Regions from separate parts of the Desulfitobacterium dehalogenans ATCC 51507 genome, predicted to be linked through region 4. Evidence: riboswitches for the same ligand, from Rfam matches in the RefSeq annotation. Region 4 holds a riboswitch; each other region holds the start of a gene.
The links. Region 4 has a riboswitch for molybdenum cofactor ahead of moaA (GTP 3',8-cyclase MoaA). Riboswitches for the same ligand answer to the same signal wherever they lie in the genome.

Region 1: it holds a riboswitch for molybdenum cofactor, as region 4 does, so the genes downstream of both, DESDE_RS17565 (DUF2325 domain-containing protein) here and moaA (GTP 3',8-cyclase MoaA) in region 4, are expected to answer to the same signal.
Region 2: it holds a riboswitch for molybdenum cofactor, as region 4 does, so the genes downstream of both, DESDE_RS06975 (nucleotide-binding protein) here and moaA (GTP 3',8-cyclase MoaA) in region 4, are expected to answer to the same signal.
Region 3: it holds a riboswitch for molybdenum cofactor, as region 4 does, so the genes downstream of both, DESDE_RS10805 (molybdopterin-binding protein) here and moaA (GTP 3',8-cyclase MoaA) in region 4, are expected to answer to the same signal.

The regions. Positions count from the first base shown of each region.
Region 1 covers NC_018017.1:3,623,531-3,631,721, forward strand. The annotation lists gene ccpN (transcriptional regulator CcpN) at 1-147, opposite strand, end outside; gene glyS (glycine--tRNA ligase subunit beta) at 345-2,417, opposite strand; gene glyQ (glycine--tRNA ligase subunit alpha) at 2,419-3,309, opposite strand; gene DESDE_RS17565 (DUF2325 domain-containing protein) at 3,685-3,990, opposite strand; molybdenum cofactor riboswitch at 3,986-4,117, opposite strand; gene DESDE_RS17570 (nucleoside-triphosphatase) at 4,228-4,746, opposite strand; gene DESDE_RS17575 (class I SAM-dependent methyltransferase) at 4,752-5,450, opposite strand; gene DESDE_RS17580 (DUF364 domain-containing protein) at 5,467-6,222, opposite strand; gene DESDE_RS17585 (ATP-binding cassette domain-containing protein) at 6,258-7,286, opposite strand; gene DESDE_RS17590 (GTP-binding protein) at 7,283-7,972, opposite strand.
Region 2 covers NC_018017.1:1,438,767-1,446,794, forward strand. The annotation lists gene DESDE_RS06970 (double-CXXCG motif protein) at 107-802, shown strand; molybdenum cofactor riboswitch at 963-1,095, shown strand; gene DESDE_RS06975 (nucleotide-binding protein) at 1,303-2,061, shown strand; gene DESDE_RS22450 (hypothetical protein) at 2,054-2,308, shown strand; gene DESDE_RS22455 (nitrogenase component 1) at 2,262-2,804, shown strand; gene DESDE_RS22460 (hypothetical protein) at 2,788-2,985, shown strand; gene DESDE_RS06985 (nitrogenase component 1) at 3,207-4,157, shown strand; gene DESDE_RS22465 (molybdopterin-binding domain-containing protein) at 4,194-4,706, shown strand; gene DESDE_RS22470 (molybdopterin-binding protein) at 4,713-5,198, shown strand; gene DESDE_RS06995 (FecCD family ABC transporter permease) at 5,442-6,335, shown strand; gene DESDE_RS07000 (ABC transporter ATP-binding protein) at 6,335-7,129, shown strand; gene DESDE_RS07005 (TroA family protein) at 7,145-7,723, shown strand; gene tyrS (tyrosine--tRNA ligase) at 7,668-8,028, opposite strand, start outside.
Region 3 covers NC_018017.1:2,229,113-2,237,303, reverse strand. The annotation lists gene DESDE_RS10840 (M42 family metallopeptidase) at 1-348, shown strand, start outside; gene DESDE_RS10835 (M42 family metallopeptidase) at 339-1,358, shown strand; gene DESDE_RS10830 (M42 family metallopeptidase) at 1,395-2,405, shown strand; gene DESDE_RS10825 (AraC family transcriptional regulator) at 2,571-3,395, shown strand; gene DESDE_RS10820 (DMT family transporter) at 3,419-4,336, shown strand; gene DESDE_RS10815 (4Fe-4S dicluster domain-containing protein) at 4,481-5,077, shown strand; gene DESDE_RS10810 (Crp/Fnr family transcriptional regulator) at 5,082-5,786, opposite strand; molybdenum cofactor riboswitch at 5,929-6,065, shown strand; gene DESDE_RS10805 (molybdopterin-binding protein) at 6,058-7,080, shown strand; gene DESDE_RS10800 (VWA domain-containing protein) at 7,140-8,191, opposite strand, start outside.
Region 4 covers NC_018017.1:1,328,792-1,336,982, reverse strand. The annotation lists gene groL (chaperonin GroEL) at 1-1,241, opposite strand, end outside; gene groES (co-chaperone GroES) at 1,341-1,625, opposite strand; gene DESDE_RS06460 (NYN domain-containing protein) at 2,014-2,838, opposite strand; gene DESDE_RS06455 (MogA/MoaB family molybdenum cofactor biosynthesis protein) at 2,934-3,434, opposite strand; gene DESDE_RS06450 (MOSC domain-containing protein) at 3,434-3,868, opposite strand; gene moaC (cyclic pyranopterin monophosphate synthase MoaC) at 3,889-4,371, opposite strand; gene moaA (GTP 3',8-cyclase MoaA) at 4,374-5,345, opposite strand; molybdenum cofactor riboswitch at 5,419-5,544, opposite strand; gene mobA (molybdenum cofactor guanylyltransferase) at 5,744-6,370, opposite strand; gene fdhF (formate dehydrogenase subunit alpha) at 6,638-8,191, opposite strand, start outside.

The DNA of each region.
Region 1 (8,191 bases), 2.0 Mb from region 4:
GAGAACACCTGCCATCGTTAAAATTGTCAGGTCAGGACGCAGGGTCGCTCGTGTCAAATCAAGCTTTGCAGCGATTTGTTCCCCGGTAATTGGGCTTGAATTCTTTACGATTTCTACAATTCTTGCTTGACGTTCCGTAAACTCCAACCCTTTTCACCTCTTCATCTCTCACTCGTGTAACCATATATTCGTTATACAGGTCGAATGTGACATACTAATTCACATAATACAGATAAATATTCCACACATTTTTTCTATTTCCTTCAACTTATATTATCCAATTGAAAAAAAAATAACGGCGCTCTGCTGGAATTATGCAAAAACGCCGAAGATGATTTATTCAATTAAGCTAAGAGGCTGAGATCCCCCAGGCAACCGAGAATGGTGACGCATTGGCTGAGGAGGGCTAAACGAGCTTGCTTGAGGGCTTCATCATCCACCATGATCATGACGGCGTTAAATAGTGCTTCAATCATAGGGATGAGTTCGGAGGCCAGAGCATAGGCTTGTTCATATTCACCTTTTTCAATCAGAGCGGCGAAGGCTTCCTTTCTCTGGGCGAGACCTGCAGCCAGGGCAATTTCTGTAGGATCGACAAGAGCCTTAGTATCCAAAGGCTGGGTTTGAGCCTTTTTGCTGAGGTTTAAGCAGCGAATATAGGCTTGGGAGTAGGGAACAAATCCCGCTGTTTCCCGTTTTTCTGCCAGAACCTGGACCTTCTTTGCCGCTCTTGTTATATGATTACTGCCATGAGCAAGGACAGCATCAAGAGTATCGTAGCGCACCCCTTGCTCCTGAAGAACAAAACGTAGCCGTTGTTGGAAGAAATCCTGCAGAGCGCTTTGAAGGTCGACCAAAGGGAGAAGATGTATTCCTTGATAAACAAAGCTCACATAAGAGGTAGTAATAAGCCGTTCCAATGGAATATCCCAACCTGCTTCCAGAATGATCCCTACTACCCCTTGAGCTTGGCGCCTCAAGGCATAGGGGTCCTGAGATCCGGTAGGCTGAATCCCGATTCCAAAGGCGCCCACGATAGCATCCAGCTTATCTGCCACACTGACGATTTGCCCGGTGTAGGATTTCGGCAATTCATCCCCGGCAAAACGCGGCTGATAATGTTCGAGAATCCCTGTGCAGATTTCAGGCTTTTCACCGCTGATGCGAGCATAATCCGCTCCCATGATACCCTGGAGCTCAGGGAAATCATAGACCATCAACGTTACCAGGTCCGCTTTGGCCAGAAGAGCGGTCCGTTCAGCCAAAGCTTGTTTTTCTTCTTCCATGCCTAATAGTGCTGCAATCTCCCTGGAAAGAGCACGAACCCGGTCGACCCGCTGGCGGACACTGCCTAATTTCTCATGGTAGGTGACCTTATCCAGCTTTTCGACTAACTCGGCAAGAGGTGTTTTTTGGTCTTCACGATAATAGAAGGCTGCGTCTTCCAAGCGGGCTTTGAGAACTTTCTCATTCCCGACCTTTACTTTCTCCAGGGCATAATCATCCCCATTGCGTACGGTAATGAAATAGGGGAGCAACTTCCCTTCCTTATCCCGGATGGGAAAATAGCGTTGATGTTCTTTCATAGGAGTGGTGATAACAGGCTCCGGAAGATGCATATAGTTCTGAGCCACTTCACCGAGCAGGGCGGTCGGATATTCAATGATATGGGTTACTTCATCTAAAAGATCTTCATCCTTTTCTACTTCTCCGCCTACTTTTTCGGCGAGGGCATGGATTTGTTCCAATACGGATTGACGACGCTGCTCCGGATCCGCCATAACAAAGGCTTGTTGCATTTTTTCCACATATTCTGCCGGGGTGTTCGGGGTTACAGCCCCCCCTAAAGTACGATGCCCCCGGGAGACTTTTCCGGATTCCAATCCCACAAACTCAAAGGGAATGACCTCACTCCCAAATAAAGCGACAATCCAACGGATCGGACGGGCAAAACGGAACTCCAGGTCGGCCCAGCGCATAGGCTTGGGAAAATGAAGTCCGGTGATCAGATCTGAGCAAAGCTTGGGGAGTAATTGAAAGGTGGGCCGGCCAATCTCAGATTTCCGGGCATAGACATAGGGCACTCCGTTTAATTCCAGTACAAAAAGATCCTTGGTTTCCACCCCTTGCCCACGGGCAAAGCCTTGAGCCGCTTTAGTGGGATTTCCTGCGGCATCATAAGCTGCCTTGACTGCAGGCCCTTTGACTTCTGCCGTAAAGTCTGTTTGTTTTTCGGCCAGGCCTTGAATAAGCACAGCAAAACGCCGGGGTGTAGTGTAGACCTTCAGATCTTGATAATCCAGGCGCAGCTCCTGACAATATTTCTGAACTTGCTCCCGAAGTTGGTTCCGCACACCGGGGGCGAATTTCGCCGGGATTTCTTCCGTACCGATCTCTAGCAGAAAATCTTTAGCCATCTTATTCGGCCTCCTTTCCAGATTGTACTTTGAGTAAGGGGTATCCTAATTTTTCACGTTGCTCGACGTAGGCATGAGCGCAAAGACGAGCTAAATTCCGCACCCTGGCAATATAGCCCGTCCGCTCCGTCACACTGATGGCCCCGCGAGCATCCAGGAGGTTGAAAGTGTGGGAGCATTTGAGGACATAATCGTAAGCAGGAAGAACCAGCCCTTTCTCTACGATCTGAACGGCTTCCTTCTCATACATATCAAACCAAGTTTGAAGGGCTTCCACATCGGCTGCCTCAAAATTGTAATGGGAATAATCGATTTCATTTTGAAGATAGATATCTCCATAGGTGATATCTCCCACATACTCAATATCATAAACACTCTCTTTGTTTTGAATAGTCATAGCTAAACGCTCAAGACCATAGGTAATCTCAGCGCAAACCGGTTTGCAGTCAATCCCCCCGCATTGTTGAAAGTAGGTGAACTGAGTGACTTCCATGCCATCCAGCCAGACTTCCCAACCTAACCCCCAAGCCCCAAGAGTAGGGGATTCCCAGTTATCTTCGACAAAGCGAATATCATGCTCCTTGGGGTTAATTCCCAAGCGTTCCAGACTTTGCAGATAGAGCTCTTGAATATTATCCGGTGAAGGTTTAATAATGACTTGGTATTGAAAATAATGCTGTAAACGGTTGGGATTTTCTCCATAACGTCCATCTGTAGGACGACGGGAAGGCTCGATATAAGCCACTTTCCAGGGCTCAGGCCCTAAGGCACGCAAAAAAGTGTTGGGATTAAATGTTCCGGCACCTTTTTCCATATCATAAGGCTGGGCAATGATGCATCCTTGCTCCCCCCAAAATTGGTTCAGGGAAAGAATCATGTCCTGAAATTTCATGATTAACCTCCTGTTTTAATTTTTTTGGACTTTATTAAACTGAAGCCGCATTGGAAGCGCCCGAGGGTTGAAGATGAAGGATAAGCTGCCCCATAAAAGAGACATGGCAGCTAATATGTCAAAAAACTCTCGCCCCCGTAGCACTTCTGCTACAGGGACGAGAGTATTCTTCCCGCGGTTCCACCCTGTTTGATCTCATGGAAAGCCAAGAGATCCTCCTTCTTTAACACGCACTCCAAGTGCCCTGATTCGCTTACCCGTTTGGCTTCCACCTCTTCCAAACTCGCTTAAGGGATACACGGATCTTCCTCTCATCATCGCACGAAAAAATTTAATTTGGAAATAATTATAGTACGGCTTAATCGTTTTGTCAATCTATGCTGTATTGATCTCATTTTCTTTTTCAATCAAACTCAAAACTGAGGCAAGCCCCTTAGCTTGGGAGTAATATACTTTCTTATTACACTTTCTAGCTACATCTTTTGCATCCCACATGCTGAGATGGGAGCAAACCATTTGCACGATAATCACACAATCTGCGCCTTTTATGATGTTTTCCAACAGTTTTTTGTTGTTCCTTCTCGGCACACCATCATGGAAGCGCAATTCTATGTTATTTAACTTGCCTATGGATTTGCTATGTCTCTCGAAATTATATCCGCCTATAATCGCTATCTTCATTGGGAATCCACCTCCTTTTCAAACGTGAAGGCATATCCATTTCTGGGTATACCCGAGGGCATATCGCCCTGGCCGACCAACCATGGATTACTCTTTAGGTCGCTTCGGCTCGGAGACAATTATAAACTTCTTCTCGATCAAAACTAACTAGAACACACTACTCCATATTATGATTTATTATATATTGATTTTAGTCACGTCTCAATAGGCTTCAAATTATTGAAGAGATAGATTGAATTAAAAGTACCGAAGCAAATGTGAAGCTATGTATTCCGGCAAGGCATCTCGGTTTTCCTCGTTCACAGAAATCAGCTTTACGTTTTGATGATACCTTATCTGATCTGTCCAACCGTTGCTAGCCTGCTTTATCACACCAAGTATAGGAATAGAGCCTGCTATAGCCTCCAAAATTTCCTCTTGAAAGGCAAAAGCATTGCGTTCCTGGCTGCCGCATTCATCCATCACAATGAGTTGAGCTTTGATTCTAGCCAAATGAATAAGCTCAACACCATAACCATCGAACCGCTCCGTAAGGACTTGTGGAAGACCCTCTTCCCGAAAACGGACTATAACATTCTCTTCCTGATAAACCTTCTCTCCCGAAGCAGAAGTCATATAAAGCCGCTGGTTCGGAGAACCTCTGTCGGGGCCAAAGTAGGTTCTGAAACCGTCGTACGCTACATTGCAAATCCTCAGTGTTTTATCAATGATCGTACTTTTACCCACTTGAATCTCACCGATCAAAAAGATGTGCATAGCCTTTATAGTTTCCCTTCAATTTCAAATACCCCTATGGGCTTTTGGCGCGGAAGATAGAGGGAAAATTCTCCTTTTCCTATTGCAACAAGGCGCTCTGTTATAAAATTCTCCAAATCATGAGGACTGATATTATGGGATTGGGTCCTAACAAAATTCCGGGCCTCTTCTTCAGACCGAAAGGGCTGGCCAAACTCAAAGACGGTTTCGGTGAGAGAATAGGGTATTCCTTTGCGGATTAATCCTTCCTCAACCTCTTTAGCCGTGTTTTTCTGGAATCTCCGATACTTTTCGGGATAGAGCTCAGCTTGACTCTTTCTACCCACCACCGCAATGAGCTTTTTGCAGTGTGACAAAAATTGTTCCAGCTCACGGCTGCCAAAGAAGCTGATGAAAATAACATCCCAGCACTCCTCAATGGAGTTGCAATCCATCGTTAAAGGGGTAATGTTGGTAAGATTTCTTGTCTGAATGCTTTTCTTAAGGGTCTCAATAGCATAAGGATGAATGTCTATGCAGGTAATGCGGTCAATGTATCTGCTCAGTTCTAAATCGACCATCCCTATTCCACAGCCAATATCACATAAAGTAGAGTACTCTGCCAATTTAGGCCCCACCAACTCAGCGATATTCTTGAAAAAGCCGGTATGCCTTTCAGCATCTTCATACCATCTTACTGTATTTTCATTCCATTCGAAATTCACCCCTGCCCCTCCCTGCTTATTTTTTTATCGCCACTTTCTGTCCCGTAGTATATATCTTCACTTTTTCAGCCCCGGCTACGATTCTAAAAGCCCGGGCATTATCTTTAATCATAAATCCCGAAAGTTCTTGAAGCCCATAATCAAAGAGTATCGGTGCCAGAGGGGTCCCCGGCCCTACCAAAGTGGTTCGTTTTGCGTTTTTTGACAATTCAAGAAGCCTCGGCAACGTCTTATCCACTACAGAAGCACAAGTAATGTAGACATAGTCACACTCCGGAAGAATAAATTCACTTGCCGGCATGGGATAATCCCCTTCCTCCGGACTCCACTCCAAAATAGAAAGATCGCAGATCGGCTCCAGAAGGCTTTCCAGATGGGGGAAATGCCCCACCACTCCAACCTTTTTGCCCTTCACTTCATTCTGAGACATAATAAATGGGTCATTCATGCGATCCTCAACTCTTTTGGCTTCCGAGAATACTACACCATTTTCTCTGGCCACTTGAGGATTATTGTAATAAGCGTTGATCGCCGCCAAACCAATAGAAGCTTCAATATAATTCCATGACTTAACACAAGCAGCTACCTCTCGCAGAGGAAGGCCTAATAAGTTTTGCGTAAGCATAGGCATTCTCGTTTCATAGAGACGATTGGGACCGAGCCCCCCACCATCCCCGCTGCGAATCATGGAATGGGTCGTTCCGCATATCAGCTCATCGACCAGGTAGTCCTCCGGAATCCCGTTAATCATGGCATCATAGATTTCCCACATAGTCTGCCTTCCTTTCACAATGGTCTCATCTTTTATCAGTTAACAGTCCAAGCCGGCAACTCAGCAATATAATCTCCTGAACGCAAGCGGTTTCTTAATTCGCCCAAAACATTATCCAGTTTCTCTATGGTTTTGAGACTCTCCCTTTCTTCCTCCGTGGTATCGATGATTTTAGCGATTCCACCGTCTTTAATGACAATGCGTTTATCCGCACTCAAGGCTAAGAGGGGATCATGGGTGGATACTAAAATAACTTTTTCCCGGTTAGCCAAAAGGGTAATTGCCTGCTTCCTATCGATTCCTGCGTTTTCAATTTCGTCAATCAGTACAATGGGAGACTCGCTGATAAAAGCAGTATCAGCAATCATCAGCGCCCTTGACTGACCCCCACTGAGTTGAGTTACCTTTGTTTCCTCTGAAAACTTCTCCCCCGCCAGATCATTAGCACACTGAAAGCATCTCCGAATCACATCCTCCGCATGGGGTGTCATCCTGCTCTTCGCATGCATTACTAAAAACTCACGGACCGTTAAATCCATAACGAAGTTCATGTTCTGAGACAGCTGGGCCACCAGTTTCCCCTCCATCTCAAAGCGTTGAGAATCATCCAGCTCAGACCCATTGATCCGAATTATTCTGCCTGTAGGGGTATCCCCTTGAGCCAGGCATTCAATATCATTGAGCAGCCTGCTTTTTCCCGATCCGGTGGGACCCACAATACTGATAATTTCTCCGGGATAAATGGTGAGACTAATTGCTTCAGGTTCTTTTAATTTGTTGTATCCTCCGTGAATTGTCAATGATGAAATGGCCTCCCGGGCACTTCCCCTCAGTGAAAATGTCTCGAGAAATTGGCAAAAGCTTTGCACGACTTCAAAAGATTCCAACCCGAATTCCACAAGAATTTCCTCATCTGCCTCCTGTAATGCTTCAAGCAAGGGGAGTTCTTTGGCAATACCGTCCAAACGCAGATTGACCAGAAAGTCAGCCCCAATAGGGTACTCCATCAGCACATCCCCCAGGCTTTTGCTGTGGACCAGTTGAACAAAATCATTACTTTTCATCGTTTTCCAAACTCCATTTTCTTCATCATTCCCATCTGATAGGATTCCCCGATCCTTGTCTCACCTGTGCAATAGGAGCAGACTGCTGCTGGTGTCGTGAATCGTAATTTCATATCCCGTGTAGTTCCAATGTCCCGTGCCTGTTGCAGATGCTTGGAAAGTATAAACGCCCCTTGTCCAGTGATTCCATTAACAAATACAATCTGCGCCGTGGGATTAACCTGAGTGATATTAAAAGCAAAAACCTCCCGCTCTGCCTGAGAGACAATATCTCCTTTGGTTACCACCACAATATCTGCGTACTTCAGCATAGGCCCTATTTTGCGAGGGGTATTGATACCCGAGAGATTATCAATAACACAAACGGATAGGATACCCTTTATATATGGTGAACAACGGTTGCATAACCCCGCACTTTCCGTTATAAGCATCTCGAAACCCGATTGCATCCCCCATTGAACAGCATCTTCAATATTGCTGACAAAGAAATGATCCGGGCAGATTTTTCCTGAAAAGCCGATCTGCACGGGGATCCCTGCTTCTTCATAGCTCAAGTTATCAAAAGAAGTTAAACAGTCAAATTTTACGACTCCGACTCTCCCTTTTTCTTTCATAGACTCAACCAGCCTTAAGATGACCGAAGTCTTTCCCGAAGACGGGGGCCCTGCCACATTAATTAGTTTCACAGAATTACCTCCTCAATCATGGGCATAACCGTAATAAAAAGGTTGTAACCAACACAACCAAACATAACTAGATATCACCAAAGAGAAATATACATAAATAAATCTTGCTTATATTTTACAACTAACTAAATTCAATTTCTACCTTTTCCAATTTGTTTGTATAAGTTTAAGTCCATTTATATTCATTGACTTAAATTATTTATACTTGTATAATTTTAC
Region 2 (8,028 bases), 110 kb from region 4:
GTAGTATGATATTACATCTTTGCCTTTTTACATGATGTTTGCCGGAGCCGAATTCATCGGCTCTTTTTTATTATTTAAGAAGCTTAACTTATAGGGAGCACCAGAAATGGTTGATGTCCATAAAGTATATATTGAAGGTGATGAGATGCGATATTATTGTTTAGAAATTGATGAAGGAAACAAGAAAAAATACGCCTATGGGTTAAGTGTAACCGAATGGCCAAGAAAATGGATTCTTTGCTCCAAATGCCAGAGAGAATGGAAAAAAAGCGTAATGCATGACTTTGGAACAGATACCCCTATTGTTTTGTCTAATGATAATTATCCTGATTTTCTCTGGTTTTATATTAATCATATTTCAGAGAAAGCTAAAGACGTTCTGGAAAGAGAAAAGATTACGGGCTATAGACTAGAGAAAGCCCCTGTGTTATCCTTCAATGATTTAACTGATATGCAACTTAAGGAGCTCCGGCGCCATGGTACCCGGGTCAATAAAATACCCACAGTCCCGCCTGCCTATTACAAACTTCATGTTGATGTGTGCGCCGAACTTTATAGAAAATCAAACATTATTCTGCTCGATAGTTGCTCGGAATGCGGCTATGAAACATACCTTGCCGAGAGCAAGGAGCGGATTGAATCGAGAGATAGCCTTTTTTTGAGGGGGGAGTCTCTCAATGGAATAGATCTGTTCAGGGCCAAGGGCTACGGTGTTAATATCTATTGCTCTGAAAGATTTGTTGAAGCCTATCAAAGACACGAGCTGACAGGATTGATGTTTACTGAGATTGTAGTGCTTTGAGGCTGCTGCATAACTGGGCGGAAGATAACCTAACATAACTAGATATAATGTAAAATAAAATCAAGATGTTTATTTTTCTGTTGATTTATGTTATTTATGTTTGTGGGAAGAAACATCGGGAATTAAAATTTCGGATTGTCCGATTATTAGCATAAAGACAAAACTGAATAGTTTCCGAGCTCATTCGTCTAAAAGAATCTCTCATGACGGAAGAGCCTGAGCAAACCGCTCACGGGGTCAGTTAGGAAACCAGCTGGCCTTCACTTATGAAAAGGAAGCAGAAAGGACAAATTTGACAGAGTCGGCTCTGGCTTTTGTTGTTTTCGCTATCGGGCGGTTTGCTTTTAGAAAGGCAAGCCGCTTTTTTCTTTATAGGAGAAAACTATGGCGAACAGATCAGGCAGCGTAGTCGCCAACTGATTTGACTGCTGTCAAATTTGAACCAAAATAACGGCAGGAATGTGCGGGAGAAATTCCACCGGATAAGGAGTGCATAAAAAATGATCAGAGCAGCTATTTACGGCAAAGGAGGGATTGGCAAATCCACTACCACATCCAATTTGGCGGTAGCCTTGAGTGAGATGGGTTATAAAGTGATGCAGATCGGCTGCGATCCCAAGGCGGATTCCACAAGAATGTTGACCGGAGGGAGGCCCATTCAAACCGTATTGGAGCTGGTGCGCAGCAAACGGGATGACCTGCAGGTGGGGGACTTTGTGCAAGAGGGATATAACGGAGTTCTTTGTGTGGAAGCCGGCGGTCCCATGCCGGGTATCGGCTGTGCCGGACGGGGAATTATCACCGCCTTTGATACCTTGGCAGAAATGAAGGCATATGAAGTCTACCAACCGGATATTGTGCTTTACGATGTGCTGGGGGATGTGGTCTGCGGCGGGTTCGCCATGCCTTTGCGGGGAGAATATACGGATGTGGTTTTTATAATTACCTCGGGAGAGATGATGTCCATGTACGCAGCGTCCAATATCGCCGCAGCTTTGGCCAATTTCCGCAACCGGGATTATGCCCGTTACGGGGGGCTGATTCTGAACCGGCGCAATGTGGACAAGGAGATGGAGCTGGTGCAGCAGCTATCGGCGGAAACCCAGGGTGAGCTCATTTCCGTTATCCCCCGGGCGGCTGAGATACAGAGAGGGGAAGAGCAGGGCAAGACAGTCATGGAGTTATTTCCCGAAACGGAGATCGCTCAAAGTTACCGCACTTTGGCCCGGCATTTCATTGAGGTATGCGGTCATGAGTAAGGGGGTGCAAAATAATCTTCTCAATTATATTCCCAACCGGAGCAGACCTAAGACTATTCTGCGCATTCCGGAGAGCCATAGTCTCCATATATGCCCCACGGCCTGCGGCCGCCGCAACGCTATACGTGCCCTGCAAAACGGGGAAAAAGAGTTTCTCTCCTTTTTATATATCGGGGAAGAGGATGCGGTTTCCGGACAATATGTTGAGAATATCGGCTGCGGTGGAAGAGCTTCTGGAGGTGCTTGAGCCGGCGCCTAAGGCCTTTGTGCTTTACTTTAATTGTATCGATGATTTCCTGGGTACCGATGAAAAAGCACTTTTGCGAGAGCTCAAAAGCCGTTTTCTCGGACATCATTTCACAGTCTGCCATATCAATCCCGTGGCGGCCGATGAAAAAATATCCCAGGGCATGCGCAAGCATAATCAGATGTATGAGCTGCTGGAATACACCGAGGAAAAGGACGAAGGTATTAATCTAATCGGCAATTATGTTTCTCTTGATCAGGAGAGCGAGCTCTTTGACCTTTTGGCGGACTGGGGGATTAAGAGAGTACGGGAGCTTTTTGCTTGTCGGACGTTTGAGGAATATCAAAAGATGGCGGCCAGTCGGCTGAACCTGGTACTAGTGCCCATGGGCTTGGTTGCTGCTCAAAGCATGGCGGAAAAGCTGGACATTCCTTATTATTTCAATCCCCCTTCCTATTTATGGTTTGGACCAGGAGTACATGGCTATCGGTTATGATGGAGCCTTTTTGCTGAAGGCCAGGTATTTTGTGGATGTGTTTAATGATGAGTCCTTTTATGGGTTTCACGGTATTCGCAAGCTGATGAAGCTTATGGGAGAAGCTGTCGCCAGGGCAGCGGATTGGGGAGACCTGAAGGTGAACAGAGATGAGGGGAGCGAGCGTCCATGGAACGGTTAGCCATCTATCTCCCGCCTTTTTCCAGTGATTATTCCGGAGCCTGTTCCACGCTCTTGAACTGAACTGTTTGATCATCATTGATGACGCCTCATGCTGTACCCGCAATTATGTCACCTAAGATGAACCCCGCTGGACGGAAAGCACGCGCAGTACCTTTGGCTCGAATCTGAGAACCATTGAAGCTGTGCTCGGGGATGAAGAACGGCTGATCAGCCAGACCATTGAAGCGGCGCAGAAGCTCAAGCCGGAATTCATTGCCGGGCAGCCCCGTGCCGGCGATCATCGGCAGGGATATGAACGGGATCGCCCGGGAAATTGAGGCGCGCAGTGGTTTTGCGGCACTAGGCTTTGCTACCACGGGATTTTCCTATTACAACAAGGGAATTTCTGCCGCCCATTTAAAACTGCTCAAACGATTCGCCGTTTCCGGAATCTCAACAGCTTCCAAACATGTAAATATTCTGGGCCTGACTCCGCTGGATTTCTCGGCCAACGATAACGGTAGGGATCTGATTCGTCTTCTGGAAGATAACGGCTTCCGGATTAACGGCAGTTTTTGGATGCAGACGGAGCTGGATCAGGTTCGGCGTGCCGCTTCTGCGGAGGTCAATCTGGTGGTATCCCAGTCTGGTTGGGCGGCTGCCCGGTATCTCTACACAAACTATGGTATTCCCTATGTAGCTGCAGCTCCTTTGGGGATGAAGCACAGCCGGGTTGTATTGGAGGCTTTACGTCAGACGGCGGCGGATAAGCAAAATCGTGTTATCAAGGGCGCCGTGGCAGAAGCCGGCGGAGATTTGCCGGTGGCCGATAAAGCGGGAGCCTTGTTGATCATCGGAGATCAGATCGTGGCCAATTCCCTTCGGGCCGCTCTCCGGCAAGCCGGTTGTGGGCAGAGCATTACCGTAGCCAGTTTTTTTGGCCTGGAGCCGGAATTGGCATTGCCTGGGGATCTCCTCCTGAAAAGCGAGAAACAGCTGATTAAGCTTCTCAGAAGCGGCATTTATACCAGGATGATCGCCGATCCCTTGATTCTCGGCCTTCCTGCCGCAGCCGGGCTTAAGGGTTATAGCCTTCCCCATCCGGCGATATCCAGCCTCCTTCATTGGCAGGATATGCCCCTTTTCATCGGCGAGGAATTTGAAAAGACCATATTAAGTTGGAGCGATTAAATGAAAAATAAAGCTAAGCGAAAAGGAGATACAGATATGAGTGAAAAAAAGCATTTACCTGTCACCCGAGCAGAGGCTTTGGAGCTGTATTCGGTGCCTGGAATCGCGGTCCGCTCCAATGATTTTAGCAACGGCCTGCCGGATACTTCAGGCTGGGTGAAAGGTGTTGACTATGTTCAGGCGGATACCGGGGATGATTTTCCTGATGAGTACGATACGGTCATCCCGGTGGAGGAGATTTACTATGACAGCGAGGGCCGACTGGCATTGGCTAAGGGTCTTACCTTTAAAAAAGGGGATTGTGTAGGAGCGGCAGGGACAGCGATTCGTCAGGGGGACCCGATTGTGGAAGCTCATGTCAGGCTGACCCCTTTGCATCTGACTATGCTGGCTCTGGGCGGAATTTATCACCTGGAAGTTATCAGAAAGCCTCAAGTCATTTATATACCCACCGGGAGTGAGCTGATCCATGCAGGAATCAAACCGGAGCGCGGTCAAACCATCGAGAGCAAAAGTCTGATGGTAAGTGCCTTGCTGCGGCAATGGTGAGCGGAGGTGACCTGTTATCCGATCATCAAGGATAAACCTGAGGAATTGGCGGAAGCCCTGGATAAGGCATTGAACGTTGCGGATTTAGTTTTGATCAATGGCGGATCCTCCAAAGGCGCTGAGGATTTCAATACCGCTCTCCTTGAGAAAAAGGCCGATCTTTTCCGGCACGGTATCAGGGCTATTCCCGGCAGGCCGGTGGGTATTGCTATGATCGGTGGGAAACCGGTGATCAATATGCCCGGACCTACTTTTGCCACCTTTCTAGCCATGGACTGGTGTGTATCCGGTCTGATCCATCATAATTATGGGCTGACGGCCCCCCGGCGGCCGAAGCTTAAAGTCCGTTTAACTGAGCCCCTTCATAAGCGGCCGGATTATGAATTTTATTTCAGGTTGATTTTGGATAGGAAAGAAGGGGGCTATGAAGCAACTCCCATGGCTGGGACCGAAACCTACCCGATTCTCTGCTGCAAATGGACGCTCTTTTGATCGCACCCATCGGTATTTCCGAATATCAAGCCGGGGAAGAGGTTGAAGTGGAGCTGATTTGCGGGTCTGAGCATCTTTGAACGAGACTTCATTCAGTGATAGAGGAGAATCAATCTTGAAGCACACAAACAGTGAGTATTTCGCAGTGAAAATCATGGTGCTGGTCGCTTTGACGGTGGTACTTTTTTTCGCCTCATTTCTAGTCGGGCGGTATCCGTTCCCCCCCAGACGGTTCTGGATATTATCCTCTCCAAATTCCTGCCGATCCCCCAGTATTGGGATAGCACCCTGGAAACCGTCGTCCTCCAGGTGCGCCTGCCCAGGATTGCCCTCGGTATTCTGGTGGGAGGGGCCCTGTCCGTTTCCGGTGCTTCTTACCAGACCCTGTTTAAAAATCCCATGGTCTCTCCGGACCTTTTGGGAGTGTCGGCAGGGGCAGGTTTCGGGGCGGCCTTGGCCATGATCAACGATGGATCATGGTGGCAGATTCAGACCCCGGCATTTACCTTTGGGATGATTGCCGTGGTGGCCGCTTATGTGATCGCTTATGTCTTTGAGAAGCAGACGATTACGATCCTGATCCTGGGCGGGATTGTTGTCTCCAGTCTATTCCAGTCCCTGCTTTCGATTGTCAAGACTTTAGCCGATACGGAGAACCAATTGCCGGCCATTACGTTCTGGCTGATGGGGGGACTGGGCAAAGGGGCCAATCAGGATGTTCTCCTCATGCTGCCGGCTATGCTGCTCTCCATGGCCCTCATCTTCCTGTTCCGTCATCAGATCAATGCTCTGGCTGTCGGAGAAGATGAAGCGGCCACTATGGGTGTCAATGTACCCCTGGTCAAGCTGGTGGTGGTCTGTAGCTCCACCCTGATGACCGTCTGTTCGGTCAGCATCTGCGGGATTATCGGCTGGGTGGCCATGGTCGTACCCCATATTGCCCGGATGCTCACCGGTGCCAACTACTCCAAATTGGTTACCGCTTCCTTTTTTATCGGGGGAATCTTCCTGCTGATCATTGATAATATTATCCGCGGTGTGGAGGGAGTTGAACTCCCCCTTGGCGTACTGACTGCTTTGGTGGGGACTCCCGTCTTTGTCCTGCTCCTGTCCAGAGTGAAAAAGGGGTGGTCTTGATGCTGAGCGTCAAAGAACTAAGCTTTTATTACCAGCCTGAGCGAATCATCCTTAGAGATATTTCCTTTGAGCTGAACAGTCATGACATCCTCTGTCTGCTGGGGCCTAACGGAACCGGGAAAACAACGCTGCTCAGGTGCATCCTTTCTCTCCATAAAATGAAAAGGGGCAGGATTACCCTGAACGGACTGGATTTAAATAAAATTCCCCCTAAAAAGCGGGCGGAGCTGATGGCTTATGTTCCCCAGGCTACCACTGTAGCTTTTCCATATGAAGCGGCAGAGATCGTGCAGATGGGAAGGGTGGCGAATCTGGCCCTGGGGGCCCGGCCCTCAAGCCGGGACCGAAAACTGGCTGAAGAAGCCATGGAGAAGATGGGAATTCTGCATATGCGAAGCTATCCCTTTAATGAGATGAGCGGCGGGGAAAAGCAGATGGTGCTGATCGCCAGGGCTATTGCCCAGCAGGCCGGAATCCTGGTCATGGACGAGCCCACCGCCAATCTGGATTATTACAACCAGGTCAAAATGCTCAAGGTCATTAAAACCTTAGCCGAGCAGGGCTATGCCATCTTAATGACTTCCCATTTTCCGGATCATGCCTTTCTGGCCTGCAGCAAAGCAGTCCTCATGCGGGATGGAGTGATCATGGCTCAAGGGCATCCTGACGATGTCGTAACCACCGGGAATCTGACCAGGCTTTACTCCACGCCGGTCTGCGTGGCTGAAGCAAGGCTGGATTCTACGGATACCACCATGAAAGTGTGTATCCCGGTTATGAATAATGAACAATAAAAAAGGAGAGGTATCATGAAACTGAAAACAAAACTTTTTGCATTGCTCATGGCCGCTATGCTTGCCGTGAGCCTGGTCGGCTGCGGACAAAGCACTCCGGCCTCCTCAAATCCGCCGGCGGCAGGAGGCGAAGCTGCTCCAACGGAACGCACCGTCACCGATATGGCAGGACGCACCGTCACTCTGCCTGCGGAAGTTAAAACGGTGGGGACCATCGGTTCCATCGGTGTCCTTAACGCTTTTGTGGAAACCCTGAGCGCTGGGGAAAGAATCGCTAACGAAGGTTCCCCTTCCTTTGTCAAAAGCCCCAGCTGGGAAAAATATCAGTACAAGTTCACACCGCAGATTAAAGATCTGAAACCATTCCAAGGCGCGGACAGCGAACTGCTCATGGAAAATATCCTGGCAGCCAATCCCGATATCTGTCTGACCATGAGTTCCGACCTGACGGAACAACTTGAAAAACATGGGGAAGGGGCTTATGTGGTCGATAAGCGCAAACAGGTGACCAGGGTACTGGAAGGAATGAATCTGGAGGTTACTTGTGAAATGCCGGATTATCAGCGGGTTGAATCATGTCATACACAATTTTGACAAAGCGTTTTTTACCGATTTTTAAGACATCGCCGTCGGCTAGAACTCTATCCAAATCCTCAATCTTCTCCTGATTAAGCTGTACTCCCCCTTGCTGAACCAAGCGTCTGAATTCTCCGTTGCTGGTGGCAAAACCCTTTTGTACAAGCAGGGGGATAAGCTCAATCAGCCGGCTTTGGGCCTTCACTCCAAGCTCAGGGAGCTGATCGGGAATAGCCTTTTTGCTGAAGGCAGCATCATAGAATGCCTTGGCCTGGATAACCTCCTGCTCAGTATGATACAGCCGGGTAATGATCTCCGCTAAA
Region 3 (8,191 bases), 900 kb from region 4:
AGCACACCGGATACCAAGGGACAAGTGGAAAGAGAGTTAGGGAAAGGGCCAGCTATTGCCTTAGGTCCTAATATCCATCCTTTAGTCTATGAAGAATTGCTTAAGGCAGCAAAAGAAGCTCGTATTCCCTATCAGATATTACCTGTTCCAGGTCGCAGCGGCACGGATGCCTGGGCTATTCAGGTGGCTCAAGCCGGTGTACCTACGGGCTTAGTGTCCATACCTTTACGCTATATGCATACCTCCGTAGAAACTATAGATATGCAGGATGTGATCCTTACCGGAAAACTGCTGGCCTATTTTATTGCCGGACTTCCTGAAGACTTGGAGGGAAGAATATGCTACTAAAGACATTATCAGAACTCAATGGTACCTCGGGAGATGAAAAGGAAATCCGCCGTACCCTTGCCACGGAATTAGAACCTTTCGTGCATTCTGCGAGTATAGACAAAATGGGCAACCTCATCGTCCAAAAGAATCCCCAGATTTCAGGTCCCAAGGTGATGATAGCTGCCCATATGGATGAAGTAGCTCTAATGGTGACCTCCATCACCAGTGATGGATTCCTTAAGTTTCAACCCGTTGGCGGTATCGATCCACGGATATTGCTCTCTAAGCCCCTAAAGATTAACGCCTTGATGGGTGTTATCGGTGCCAAAGCAATTCACCTGCAGAAACCCAAAGAGCGGGAGCAAGCCTTGAAAATCGAGCAACTGTATATTGACATCGGTGCCAAATCTAAAGAAGAAGCAGAAAAACATGTAAAGATAGGGGATTATGCCTATTTTTTTACGGAGACAGAAACCCTGGGCCAAGGATATCTAAAGGGCAAAGCCTTTGATGATCGTGTAGGCTGCGCCATACTTGCCGAACTATTAAGAAGAGATTATTCCATTAATCTCGTCGGCGCTTTCACTGTACAAGAAGAAGTAGGGCTCCGGGGGGCAACAGTAGCTGCTTACCATGTCCAGCCGGATTTTGCTATTGTTCTTGAAGGAACTGTATCTGCCCATATGATGGAAGTAGAAGAAGGGGAGTGGGTTACAGAACCGGGAAAAGGTCCCGCACTCTCCATCATGGATAGCTCCACTTTATATCGGCCGCAACTTCTCCGGCAAGTGATCGACCTTGCAGAAAAGATGGGCATTCCTTATCAATTGCGCAGAGGGCATAGCGGGGGAAATGATGCTGGAAGAATTCATCTGACCCGTGAAGGTATTCCCACCATCGCCATCAGCATTCCCTGCCGGTATATTCACTCCACAGTTTCTGTCTTGGCCGAAAAGGATATTGAGAATGCCCTGGGTTTAGTGGACGGTATCTTAAAGGCTATTCCTCACGAGTTTTCTTTCCATTGAACCCAGTCCCTGAAGGAATTAAAAGGAGGACATTCCATGCCATACGATCACAAACCTTTGGATTATACACTTTTGGAGCGATTAACCCAATGCTTTGGTCCATCGGGTGTTGAAGGAAGAGTGACATCCCTTATTGCTGAAGAAATTCGTCCCTACTGTGATGAAATAAACACGGATGCCTTGGGAAACCTTATTGCAGTACGTCGGGGAACAGGCAAAAAAATTATGATTGCAGCCCATGCCGATGAAATCGGGGTGATGATCACTCATATTGATGAGAAGGGTTTTTTGCGTTTTGCCCCTATTGGCGGTGTCTCAATTCAGGGGTTACCTCACCGCCGGGTTGAGTTTCAAAATGGAGTCATTGGAACCATCGGGGTAGAAAAACTTGAAAAACCAAGCGATTTAAAGCTGAATAAGCTCTATATCGATATCGGATCCGCATCCTTTGAGGAAAGTAAAGCTAAGGTTCAGGTAGGAGAAAGCGCTGTCTTTGTGGGACGCTTCCACAAACAAGAAAAGCGCCTTACCTCAAAAGCTCTGGATGACAGGGTGGGATGCTTTATCGCTATCGAAGTGCTGAAACGTCTCCAAACTCTGCATGAAGTGTATTTTGTCTTTACAGTACAGGAAGAGGTGGGGGTTCGTGGTGCTCAAACCGCGGCCTTTGCCCTGGAACCCGATTTAGCCCTTGCTGTGGATGTTACCGGAACGGGGGACACCCCCAAGTCCCACCCTATGGATGTGAAGCTGGGATATGGTGCAGCGATTAAAGTATTTGACCGTTCTATGATTACCCACCCCAAGATTAAGTCGTGGATGGCTCAAACCGCTGAACAGAATCATATTCCTTATCAATGGGAGGTTCTAGAATATGGCGGTACAGATTCCGGGGCTATCCATCTGACCAAGGGAGGAATCCCTTCCGGGGTCGTGTCCATTCCCACCCGCTATATCCATAGTCCCTCGGAAACTGTGGATCAAGGGGATATTGAGGGAGCTGCACAATTGCTTCTGGCTCTCCTGGAAGGACCTGCTGAATTGTAAGCCTAACCATCATCATAAAGAGCGTAAAAGCCGGATTCCCTCCATAGAGTTGGTGGGAGCCCGGCTTTTGTTTTCGGCGTTCATTTAGAGCAATATCATACAAGAACGCCATTGCCGCCTGTGGTACACTAAATATCAGATAACTGAGAAAGGAGGATAAGTTTTATGAAACAGGAAATGAGAATCGTAAAATATGACGCTGAATTGAAAGTTGAAGCCTATCATTTTCAAGGGATTATGCAGAAGTTTCCCAACCATTTTCATGAGTATTATGTGATTGGGTTTATTGAAAAAGGTCAGAGGTTTTTATCCTGCAAAAATAAGGAATATACCATTGAGCCGGGTGATCTTCTGATCTTCAATCCCCGCGACAATCATACGTGCGAACAAATTGATGGCAAAACATTGGATTATCGCTGTATCAATATCCAGCCGGAAATTATGAGTAAGGCGGTCTTGGAAATAACAGGGAAAGAGTATTTGCCCTATTTTACCACTCAAGTCGTTTTTCATAGCGAATTGGTTTCTATACTCCGGGAGCTGCACCAAATGCTTATGGAGGAAGAAAAAGATTTCAGGAAAGAGGAACTATTTTTCTTCCTTTTAGAGCAGCTAATAGAAGAGTATACAGAGCAGACAGTACCGGCAGAAAATATAAAACTAAGCACGGAAACAAGGGCTATCTGTGAATTCTTGGAAAAGCATTACATGGAAACTATCACCCTGGCTGACTTATGCAATTTGACTGGGCTGAGTAAATACTATCTGCTTCGTTCCTTCACAAAGCAAAAAGGCATCTCCCCCTATAGCTATTTGGAAACGATACGGATTGATAAAGCAAAGAAAATGCTGGAGAAGGGGATGTTGCCAATTAACGTGGCGCTATCGACCGGGTTTACCGATCAAAGCCATTTTTCTAACTTTTTCAAAAAGTTTATAGGGCTAACCCCAAAACAATATATGAGCATTTTTAAGGATTCTCAAAGCTGATTTTTTGAATGGAAAGGGTTTTCATGGACACAAAAAAAGAGGTTCAAGGACATTTGTTGGCATTGATTACGATTTTTATTTGGGGTACAACGTTCATATCCACCAAGTTGCTTTTAGAATCAATTACACCCATTGTAATACTGTTTTTAAGGTTTGCGATTGGTTTTCTTGTCTTGCTTCTCGCTTATCCTCACAGGCTCAAGATCAGGGAAAGAACACAGGATTTATATTTCGCCGCCGCTGGTTTATGTGGGGTTACACTGTATTTCTTGCTTGAAAATATGGCACTGACTTATACCTTCGCATCCAATGTAGGGGTAATTGTCTCAATTTCGCCGTTTTTTACCGCCATATTTGCTCATCTGTTTTTAGATACCGAGAAATTGAGAGTGCGGTTTTTTATGGGTTTTAGCGTTGCGGTTGTCGGAATTATCCTCATCAGCTTTAACGGAGGCAACAACCTGCAACTGAATCCGTTGGGAGATATACTGGGCGTTTTAGCTGCCGTGGTATGGGCCGCCTATTCTGTTCTGACAAAGAAAATAAGCGGGTTTCAATACAACACCATTCAGGCAACACGGAGAATTTTCTTCTATGGGTTGGTGTTTATGATACCCGCTTTAATCATATTTGGGTTCAAGCCAGACATAACTGAACTAACACGACCGACTAACCTATTCAATATCCTGTTTTTAGGGTTGGGGGCATCGGCGCTTTGCTTTGTAACATGGAACTCCGCGGTTAAACTATTGGGTGCAGTGAAAACCAGCGTTTATATTTATATGGTTCCCGTCATAACCGTTATTACTGCCGTTATTGTGCTTCGTGAAAGAATTACCGGAGCCTCAGTATTTGGGATTGTACTTACGTTAGCAGGATTATTGATTTCGGAGAGGAAAGGTAGGCATATCCCCGAACACGCAGGAGCGGGTAAGGCTTAGCAACACCAAATTATACTTTAAGCATAGTCACATGGCTATGTTTTTTATTTGCTGTTGTGAACTTAAGAAGTGTGACCCAAAACACAAAACCACAGCCTGTGGATGGTACAATAAGTTTAAATGTGCAGTAATGGAGGAGGCATAATGATCGATAACCCTGGCTTTGTTCTGGAACATTGTCGGAAAAATTGCAGTAAATCTGCTCAGGATTGGTCTTTTTTATACCAACAGTTAGAGCAGATTCTAAAGAGTATGGATTTGTTTTCTCATCTGAACCAAAAGTTTCCGGTGATTCATTATCATCATTTGCCGAAGATAAGCATAGCCGGTTGTCCCAACGCCTGTTCTCAGCCCCAAATCAAAGATATAGGGCTAACGGGCTTTCTTATGCCCAAGTTCACAGAGGCAAGGTGTACGGGCTGTCAAGCCTGCTGCCGTTCCTGTCAAGAAGGTGCTCTGTCTTGGCAGGGAAGGCTGGAATTTGATGAAAGTAAGTGCATTGGTTGCGGGGATTGTGTGCGCTCATGTAAAACAGGCAAAATACTTCCCGGGGAATCGGGCTGGACTCTCCATCTTGGCGGGCGTTTGGGAAGGCATCCACAATTGGCACGATTGTCCCGGGAAAAGCTCCAGACGTCTGAACTCCCCGGTATAATCGGCCGCATCCTTGAAGACTATATAGAAAATGGCCTTCCGCTGGAAAGGCTCACTCATTTTCTTGACCGCCGACAGAATCTATAAAGAGTCACAAGGAGTTTTGGCGTTCATGAATCCATCCTCTCAGCTGGTCTAAATTGCTGACAGTTATTTGTTTCTTCTCCATTTTGAGAATTCCTAAATCCTTCAGTTCACTTAATATGCGGCTTACGGATTCCCGTGCTAAACTGCACATTCCTGCCAACTCTGTTGCGGTAAGGGGAATCGTAATGAGAATTCCCTCAGGAGTCTCTTGGCCGTGGACATGAGCTAAAGCGAAGATCTTAGCTCCCAACCGAGAACGAGCATCCCCCAGAGCAATATTCTTGATTTGCCGATAAGCTCTGCGGAGATCCAAAGCCATATTTCGATAAAAAGGCAGAAGTGCGGAAGGATTTTCATTAAAGTACTGAAGTAGCGCCTTTCGATCCAAAACGAAGACATCGGAGGCCTCGGCAGTGAGTGCTGCATAAGGATATACTTTATTATCTAATATAACTTCCGGGAAAAATGCGGGAGGTTGCAGAATCCGAAAAATTTTCTCAGTAAATTCACTCATGAGCAAAATTTGGATACGGCCTTTGAGTAAAAAATAGACTGAATTACCGTCTTCTCCGGAAAAGAAAAGGAATTGCTTTGCAGCATAATGGCGAACCCGTCCATGGTCAGAACAGTACTCCCAAAACGAATCAGGCAGTCCCTGCCAGTTGGGATTGTTTTTAAATATCTCGAACTTAAGAATATTACCAGCCATACTTCCCTTCCTTTCACAAAAGTGTCATCAAAGTATTATGTATGAACAAAATTCTATATTTCCTTGAAGAAACCCTTTAAAATCGAGGAAAAAATGATTTTCTTATGAAAGTGAATCATTCCCTGATTGCCAGTTATGGTTTATAATAATGAGTAGCCGAGCCATATTTCCTACCGAATTGATCTACGGAATTTGGCCGTTTCAGAGATGCCTGAAACCAGGGTGTGTTTAGAAATGAACATGCCTTCCGCAAAGAAAAGGAGGAAACCCCATGGAGAAGATTAGAGTGCAGGATGCGATCGGATCTGTGCTTATGCACGATCTGACACAAATTATCCCCGGAAAAACAAAAGATGCTCGCTTTAGAAAAGGTCATGTTATCAAGGAAGAAGATATACCGATTCTTCTCAGTATGGGAAAAGAGCATATTTTTGTGTGGGATCAGACTCCGGGTCTTATTCACGAAGATGAAGCAGCAGAGCGTCTGGCCAAAGCAGTGGCGGGCCCAGGTCTTTCCTTTAGTGAAACAAAAGAGGGAAAGGTCAATTTAATTGCTGAGGAGGATGGATTAATCTATGCTTCTGAAGAAGGGATCTATGCCCTCAATTCTTTAGAATATATTATCCTCGCTACCCTTCATAATCACCGTCCCGTGAAGAAAGGGCAGAAAATTGCGGGGACCAGGGTCGTTCCTCTGATGATTGATGAGAAAGTTATTGTAGAAGCCGAAGAAATCGCCCGGCAATTTAAGGAACCACTTCTTCAAATCCGCCCCCTTCAACCCAAAAAGGTTGGAGTGGTTACCACGGGAAGTGAAGTATACCATGGCCGTATCCAAGATAAATTTGGACCGGTTCTCCAAGGAAAAGTGGCCGAATGGGGCTCTGTTCTCTTGGGACAAACCTTTGCCGACGATAATGTAGAGATGATCCAAGAACGCATCCGCGAGCATATAGCTCATGGTGCAGAAATGGTCCTGGTAACCGGCGGCATGTCCGTGGATCCCGATGATTTGACCCCTACGGCGATCAAAGGTTTGGGGGGAGAGTTAGTCACTTATGGTACTCCTGTTCTTCCCGGAGCCATGCTGTTATTGGCTTACCTGGATGATATCCCGATTATGGGATTACCCGGCTGTGTCATGTATTCAAGAAAAACGGTCTTTGACCTTGTGGCAACACGCATTCTAGCTGGTGAGCGGCTTACTCGTCTGGAAATTGCCAAATACGGTCATGGAGGATTGTGCCTGGAGTGTCCGGAATGCACTTATCCCCATTGTTCCTTCGGAAAATAAGAGGAAGAACCTTCTCTTAGCCAAATTCCCAAGCGCTTGGGAATTTGGCTAATCGTTCTTTAGGAGAATACTTTTTTAGAGATCTGCCATAAATCACTGAGGTTCCGGCAGGGAAAAACCTGGGTGCAATACCTCCTATACTCCTTCATAAGATTGTCGGGTAAGCTCCAATCCTTTTCCTCCAAAGGGTTCAACCAAAAGATATGCTTAACCTTCTCTTGGATCTCCTGCAAATATTCTGCTTGAGCAGGGCGGAAATTGTTGCGGCCATCTCCCATGATCAACACGGTTCCCTTTGTGGAAAGAGCGGGAAGAACATTCTGGGCAAAGTCTTTGAAAACCTTACCATAATCTGTGAATCCAGAAGAATGCTTGCGGCCCCAGGAACGGATCTCTGCCATAGAATCACCGGTTATTAACCATTCTTCACAGGTGATATCCCAGATTCCATCAATAAAAAGGTAAAGCCGTACTTTGCGAAACCGGGATTTGATGCGTTGGCATAAGTAAAGAAGAAATTGAGAAAAGGGAGCTACGGAATTGGATACATCGCATAGTACAATAAGCTCGGGATGCTTTAAGACATAGGTTTCATATTCAAAGCGAAAGACAGATCCATTGCCCCGAACCATTTCTTTTAGCAAAGAGGAAACCCGCAGGGTTCCACGGGAGGCTTTCTTTTTACTCAATCCTCGATGAACAGCCAATCTGTTTCCCATTTGTCTAAGGGCTTGATGGACCATCCCTTCTTCATCGGCGGTAAATGAATTCAAAGGCTTAAAACGCCAATTCACTTCACGGAGAATATCCCAGCGATTTTGGCTCTGTAAACGTTCCTGCCAAAGAACCTGGCGAATCTGACGATTCCAAAAGTCCTGATAAGCTTCGAATGTTTGCCATTGGTCCTCCGATACTTCACCCCGGTTTTTAGCCAGTTCCAAAGAATTGGACCAAGTCAAAAATCCCGATTGTCCAAGAATGAATTTAACCTGCTTCTCAAAATCAAACTCCTGAGTTTCTTCTTCCTCGATGGTACCAGGGAATCCTTTAAGCCCCATTAAATAGTGGAGATCCGGCATTTGAAAAGAGGTTGCCGAGGATTGAGAAGACT
Region 4 (8,191 bases):
CCACCACCGGCTACGATACCTTCTTCAACGGCTGCGCGGGTTGCAGCTAAAGCATCTTCGATGCGGAGTTTCTTTTCTTTCATTTCAACTTCTGTTGCAGCGCCTACTTGAATTACAGCAACACCGCCGGCTAATTTAGCCAAACGTTCTTGAAGTTTTTCGCGATCGAAATCAGAAGTCGTTTCGTCGATTTGCTTTTTAATGGCTTCCACACGGCTCTTAATATCATCTTGAGAACCGGATCCTTCTACAATGGTGGTTTCTTCTTTAGTTACGCGAATTTGACGAGCACGGCCCAGCATATCAATCGTAGTGTTTTCCAGCTTTAAGCCAAGATCTTCGGTAATGACGGTACCACCGGTGAGAATCGCGATATCTTCCAGCATTGCCTTACGGCGATCACCGAAGCCAGGAGCTTTTACGGCAACGCAGGTAAAGGTTCCGCGAAGTTTGTTCAGAATGAGAGTAGCCAAAGCTTCACCTTCGATATCTTCGGCAATAATCAGAAGTTGACGGCCGGCTTGAACGACTTTTTCAAGAACGGGGAGGATGTCGGCGATAGCGCCAATTTTTTTATCGGTAATTAAGATGTAAGGGTCATTTAAAACAGCTTCCATCTTATCGGTATCAGTAATCATATACGCAGAGAGATAGCCCCGGTCAAATTGCATACCTTCTACAACTTTAAGCTCGGTAGTCATTCCTTTAGCTTCTTCTACGGTGATTACGCCGTCTTTTCCGACCTTTTCCATAGCATCAGAAATCAGAACGCCGATGTTATCATCGCCAGCGGAGATAGAAGCTACTTGAGCGATGGATTCTTTGCTTTCAATGGGCTTAGCATTGGTTTTAATATCATTGACAACCGATTCAACAGCCTGCTCAATGCCCCGTTTGATACCCATAGGATTAGCACCGGCAGCCACGTTCTTTAAACCCTCACGAATAATCGCTTGAGCCAATACGGTTGCAGTGGTGGTTCCATCCCCTGCTACATCATTGGTTTTGGTTGCAACCTCTTTAACAAGCTGAGCACCCATATTCTCAAATGGATCTTCCAGTTCAATTTCCCGAGCAATGGTCACACCGTCATTGGTGATCAAAGGCGCGCCGAATTTTTTGTCCAAAACCACGTTACGACCTTTAGGTCCGAGAGTTACCCGGACAGATTCAGCCAAAGCATTAACACCACGCTCTAGTGCACGGCGAGCTTCTTCATTGAAAACGATTTGTTTTGCCACCTGTAAGTTCCTCCTTAAAAATCCGAAATTTAAGACTCGATAAGTTAGAAAGCATTATGCAATGTCAAGTTTCCTAAGTAGATAAGCAAAGAGTATGTCCTAGCCAATAACCGCTAAAATGTCAGTTTCCTTAAGAATGAGATACTCTTGACCATCATACTTTACTTCAGTACCAGCATATTTGGAATAAATCACGCGGTCACCCACTTTAACATCGAGGGCAATGCGCTCTCCCTTTTCCACTTTTCCAGGTCCTACTGCAACGACTTCACCTTCTTGAGGTTTTTCCTTAGCCGTATCCGGCATGATGATTCCGCTTTTTGTCTTTTCTTCCATAGGGAGTGCTTTAATGACTACCCTGTCACCTAGAGGCTTAATGTTCATTGAAGAAAGTCCCTCCTTAAGAACTAAAATATTATTTTGCTATTGTTAGCACTCATTCCTATTGAGTGCTAACATCATACTATAATAATATGCAAGGTAGATGAAGAAATCAAATCCTGTCATTTGCATTTTTAAGAGATTTACAGTCGAAAACCTTCTATTTTCTCCTTATATCTGCTCCTTATTGCATCACTCTTAAATTGACAGAATATCATTGCTTCTACTTGCATTCACTAAGCACTATATTGACCAGTCCCCGGGGGGTTTATTCATTCTTTGGGCAAAAAACTATAATTTCATTTTAGAAAAAGGGATATCCGCCCCCTCAAAGCCAGATATCCCTTTTTCTATTGCTTCATTATCCCATACCTTTTCACACAGAAAATCATCAAAGGACTCCTAGCTTCTCATAGCGTTTGCGAATCTCTTCTATTGCTGAACCCAGAACAGCTTGAACCATAGAATGGTCAAGATTTAAAAGATAAATCTTTGTTTTACCGATCTTTAAACCAGAATCTGCATATTCTTGTTCAAAGAGGATCCCCTCTTTTAAAGCATGGCGAATAAGGTCTTTCACTTGTGATGTGGTAGCCCCTAGATGCTCCGAAAGAGCGGTCCTTGCTTTGGTAGAGGCAACATACGCCATACTTGACTGAAGCTGAGCCAGGATTAAGATTCCTTGCTCAAGATCCTTTTCTGCTTTATATTCCCGTGGCCGCTCCTGAGTGAGAAGCTCGCTGAAAAAATCCTCAGAATCACTAAAGGGTTGCAGCTCATGGTGTATACTTCCATCCACGCCGATGACCTTAACTTCTTTTCCCCAGGCTCTTATTTTACGAACTAAGGGCAAAAAATCTCCATCCCCGGTTAGAAGGAGAAATACATCAAAAGTCGTGGTACGGGTAAGCAAGATTTCCTGCGCTTCCAGTATGAGCTCCACATCCGCCGCATTTCGCCTTAATCCTGTGCTGGCGAAATTACTTTTTCCGTAGACATGACGCGTATATACATGAGTCTTCTCAAAGGAAGTCTGGGTACGCCAGAATTCCTCCCGATCAAAATTAGCATAGAGATAAATAGCGGATAGGACATAGTGGTTTCGTTTAGCGTACAATTGAATGGATTCCATGAGGATTTCCGGAGTTAATTCATAACCTTGTTCAAATAGTCCTGTCCATATATTTTCATAATCAACAAAAGCAATAGTTTTCAAAACCATATCACCCCATTTCCACTTCTGCTTACTATAGAATACGCAGGAAAAGGACAGGGGTGACAAGCTCAAAAAATATTTTCTGCTGAATATCTCTATTGATGAGTAGGAGCAGCGCACTCGCCGGCTTCGCCTTTGAGGATTTGAATTCCATGGGGCAGAGCAGGAACAAGAGCGGCCCAACACTCCTTACAAGCCTTAGGAGAACCCGGCATATTGATGATTAAGGTCTTCTTGCGCAAGGCGGCTACCGCTCGACTCAACATAGCCTTCGGGGTAATTTTATAGCTCTCATAACGCATTACTTCAGCAATACCAGGGACCATCCGATCCGCAACGGCGATAGTGGCCTCTGGGGTAACATCACGTAAGGAGAAGCCTGTACCTCCCGTGGTCAGAATAAGGTCCAAGCCATCTTCATCCACCCACTTTTTCATAGTTTGAGCCAAAAGCTCCTGATCATCCGGAAGGATGGCATAGAGAACGACTTCGCCGTCAATCTCTTTCACCAATTCCTTGAGAACAGTACCGGAAAGATCTTCTCTTTGACCTTGGGCACCTTTATCACTGGCTGTTATAACCCCAACCCTTAGCATTATTCCATCACCTCAATAGTGTCTCCCACCCCAATAGGACCACCTTCCAGAACACGGATAAAGATCCCTTCCTTCGGCATAACACAATCCCCCGCTTGATAATAAATAGCACAACGGGTATGACACTCTTTACCGATCTGGGTCACTTCCCCCACGCCGGTTTCACCAATCTTCAGTTTTGTGCCGAGGGGCAGGCTAACCAGATCAATTCCTTCGGTGGTTAAGTTCTCAGCGAAATCTCCCGGTCCCACATCAAGCCCCATGTCCTGCATCTTCTTAATGCTTTCCAAAGCCAGCAAACTTACTTGACGATGCCAATCTCCCCCATGGGCATCACCTTCAATACCAAAATTAACCTTCAGGATTCCCTCGCCCACGTTCTTCTTCCGCATCCCCTTTTTCTCACTTGTACAAACTGCAATAATTTTCGCCATTCATCTTTCTCCCCAATCTTTTAGCTTATATGGTCTTCGCGCATAAAATGACCGCTCTTGCCACCGGTTTTTTCCATGAGCCGGATATCGCCGATGACCATGGTCTTGTCGATAGCTTTGCACATATCATAGATGGTTAAAGCTGCTACGCTTACCGCTGTAAGAGCTTCCATCTCAACCCCGGTTTTCCCCGTGACCTTGACGATTCCTTCGATTTCTATGGTTCCTGGAGGAACAATTTCAAAATTCAGTTTAGCCCCTGTAATAGCCAAAGGGTGACACATAGGAATAACATTTGAAGTTTGTTTGGCTGCCATGATTCCTGCGACTTGGGCTACCGCCAATACATCCCCTTTAGCAATCTGCCCTAACCGGATTCTCTCTAAAGTTTCCGGTTGCATCTCTACCTTACCCCGGGCTGTAGCCACTCGAGTGGTCTCCGCTTTATCCGAGACATCCACCATACGTGCCCGGCCTTCTTCATCAAAATGTGTCAATTCCATAATTATCCTCCAATCTGGGACATAATCCGTTGATCCTGCCAAGCCTGATCATTCATATGATGTTCAGCCGGCTTATTCCAAATCGCTTGGGCAAAAACATCCCTGACCTCATCATCACTCTTGTTGGAGCGAAGCACTTCACGAAAATCCACTTCATTGGAACTGTGTAAACATAGGCGCAGCTTACCATCGGGAGTTAAGCGAATACGGTTGCAGGTGCTGCAAAAATGTTTGCTGATAGCGCTGATAAAGCCCACACTACCTTTAAATCCCTCCGAAGTGATATATTCAGCAGGCCCTCCTCCTCGAATGTCACGAGTAGCTTTAAGGCCCTCTAAGCCCAATATTGCTTTCATCTCATCGATGGATACAAAATCACTGCGTTTATCCGAACTGATTCCGATGGGCATCAATTCGATAAAGCGAACATGAACGGGATAGTCATGGGCTAATTCCATAAAACGTGGCAGTTCATGGCTATTGAAATCACGAACAACCACTACGTTGAGTTTAACCGGATGTAACCCTACTTCGAGGGAGCGGTGTATCCCTTGAAAGACTTTCTTAATATCCCCACCACGGGTGAGCTCTCGAAACTTATCTTCATCGAAGGTATCCAGGCTTATATTAACTCGATTAACTCCCGCCTTCTTTAGGTCTTCTGCCATGTCTGGAAGAAGTATCCCATTGGTGGTAAGCATCAGATCCTCCACCCCTGAAATTTGGGAAGCATTCTGTAAAAATTCCAGAATTCCGGATCGAATTAAGGGCTCCCCGCCGGTTATGCGAAACCGTCTAAATCCTAAGGAGGTACTAATCCGCATGACACGTGATATTTCTTCATAGGTCAAGATAGACTCATGGGGAATCCATTGAACTCCTTCAGGAGGCATGCAATACTTGCAACGTAAATTGCAGCGATCTGTAATGGAAATCCTCAGGTATTCGATCTGGCGTCGATATTGATCTTGCATAGATTTCCCCCACCTTCACGTTCATTATTCCACAAAACAAAGAACTCCCACGGTCTGTAAAACCGGGGAGTTCCCCTATACCCTACAGACTCCTTTCCAAATGGGAGGCATTACTGTTTCCAATAATACCCGGTGCAGAATGCACGACTGGTAAACCATAGCTCACTTTAGGTTTCCAGCTTCGGAGCACAAAACGTATTCTATTACTCATTATACTACGGCTGTGAATAATTATTAAAGAATGTAACTAATTGTAGTATACACTATTTTGGAGATTGCAAAAAGAGTTCTAATAATAATATTTCTTAATCTTTATTAACAAATCTTAATAAATTCCTGATAAAATAGCCGCTTTTTATAGTTTCCTTTAAATACGATAAAGAATGTCTACATTATTGTCAAGTATTATGAAGATTATGCTGTTGCAGGGTTAGGTATTCTTGAGGTGTATTCATATTACTGAAACAAAGACGTATGTTTGGAAAATTAATGAAATCCTTCTCCCTCATATGACGTACCCTGTTGTTTTGCCGAATAAATACTGCCAGTTTAAGATGCTTCGCCTTTAAACTGTCTTCAATTATGGGAAGACAGTTTTTGTGATAAAAAGCATGGAGGGGTTGAATTTCGCCATCAAGCTCAGGGATTAAGATATCAACCTCCCCTTCAATTTTCCCGGCCATAAATCGAATCACTTCTACACTCAAAAAAGGCATATCGCAAGCGGCAAAAAAGGCATAATCATAACGAGCTTCCCGCAAGCATGCTTCTAACCCTCCTAAGGGCCCATGGTCCAGATAATTATCTTTGATCACTTTAACTCCATATTTAGCATAGAGCTCCGGATGATTGCTGCTAATCATCACTTCAGCAAAGACCGTACTAAAGATAGCTAAGGTATGCTCAATGAGTGGGACCCCAGCCCATTCAATAAAAGCCTTGTTGCGACCCATGCGAGAGCTTTTCCCACCGGCCAGGATAATTCCGGTTATCGGCAAAAGGGTTTCTCCATTATTAGCATCCATATGGTATGTCTCCCTATATCTATCAATGATCAGACTTTTGTCTTTTGCTTTATTGTAACACAGATAAGCCCTTCCCATAAAAGAACTTTTACTTTCCACCCTAATAGCTAGTTAATACCAAGCTGTTTTTTCTGAAATAAAAAAGGGAGAGTGCCGCAAGCTATGCATATTAGACAAAGCTTGGACACTCCCCTATTCCTATCCTCACAGAGGATAAGTCAACTACGCTTCAGATGGAGTCGAAACTCCACCTGAAGCAAGTTTCCTTTATTGTGCAGATTGCACCAGAGGTTCCACCCGCACACCGCAGACCTTATATTCGTAGGTCTTAGTTACTTTATCATACGCTCCGTTGGTTAAGACATTCGTCGGTGACTCCCTATAATGCAGGGTCATAAAGAGCACTCCAGGCGGGACCCTTTCAGTTACCCAGACCTTGGTCACTACCTCACCGCGGCGGGAAACTACTTTAACATTCTCACCGTCCTGAATTCCCAACCGTCGGGCATCCTTAGGATTAAGTTCAGCCAATTCCTCAGGTGCATGCTCATCCAACGCAGCTGAGAAACGAGTGGAGATATTGTAATGCTGCAGCTTGCGGCCTGTGGTCAGCAGGAATGGATACTCTTCATCAGGCAGCTCATCCGGCAGTTGATGCTCAATCGCCGCGAATAAGCCTTTGCCACGGGTAAATTTCCCTTCGTGCAGGAACTTCGTTCCCGGATGATCGGCATGGGGAACCGGCCATTGCAATCCCTTCCTGCCCAGACGTTCATAGGTGATGCCGGCATATTGCGGCGTCAGCGCGGCAATTTCCTGCATGATCTCCGCGGGAGACTGGTAAGCCATCGGATACCCCATCCGGTTGGCGAGCTCACAAATGATTTCCCAGTCAGCCTTCGCAGCGGCGATCGGCTTAATCGCCCGATTAACCCTCTGCACCCGACGCTCGGTATTCGTGAACGTGCCGTCCTTTTCCGCAAAGCTGGCGCCCGGCAAAATGACATCAGCCAGTTCGGCGGTCTCAGACATAAAGATGTTCTGAACAACCAGGAAATCCAGAGCCTCCAGGCCTTTACGCACGTGATTGGCGTCGGCGTCGGTTAGCACAGGGTCTTCGCCCATGATATACATAGCCCGCAATTCCTTCTTAACCGCTGAATCAAACATATCCGGAATCATGAAGCCCTGGTTGGGATTAAGGGAAGCTCCCCAGGACTCTTCAAACTTAGCCCGCACCGACGGGTTGGTAACACTCTGGTAACCGGTGTAAACATTAGGCAGAGCCCCCATATCGCAGGCTCCCTGCACATTGTTCTGACCCCTCAACGGGTTGACTCCGGAGCTTTCCTTCCCGATATTTCCAGTGAGCATGGCCAGATTGGCCAGGGACATAACATTATCTGTGCCACAGACATGCTCCGTGATTCCCAGGGTGTAGAAAATCTGAGCACGTTCCACACCGGTGTAGAGACGGGCAGCTTCCACCATTAGCTCTACGGGAACTCCAGTGATTTTGCTGACTTCTTCCGGCGGGAATTTCTTGAGATTTTCCCGTAGTTGTTCATAGCCTTCGGTCCGTTCCTCAATAAAGGCACGATCCTCCCAGCCGTTCTCCAAAATGATATTCATAATCCCATTGATCAGGGGAATATCTGTGCCCGGCTTCAATCTCATCCAGACATGAGCATCCCTGGCCAGCTCGATCTCCCGTGGATCAGCTACGATGAGCTTGGCTCCCCGAGCCAGTGCTTGTTTCATCTTGGTACCGATAATCGGATGAGCTTCCGTGGTATTGGAGCCGATTACAAACATGACTTC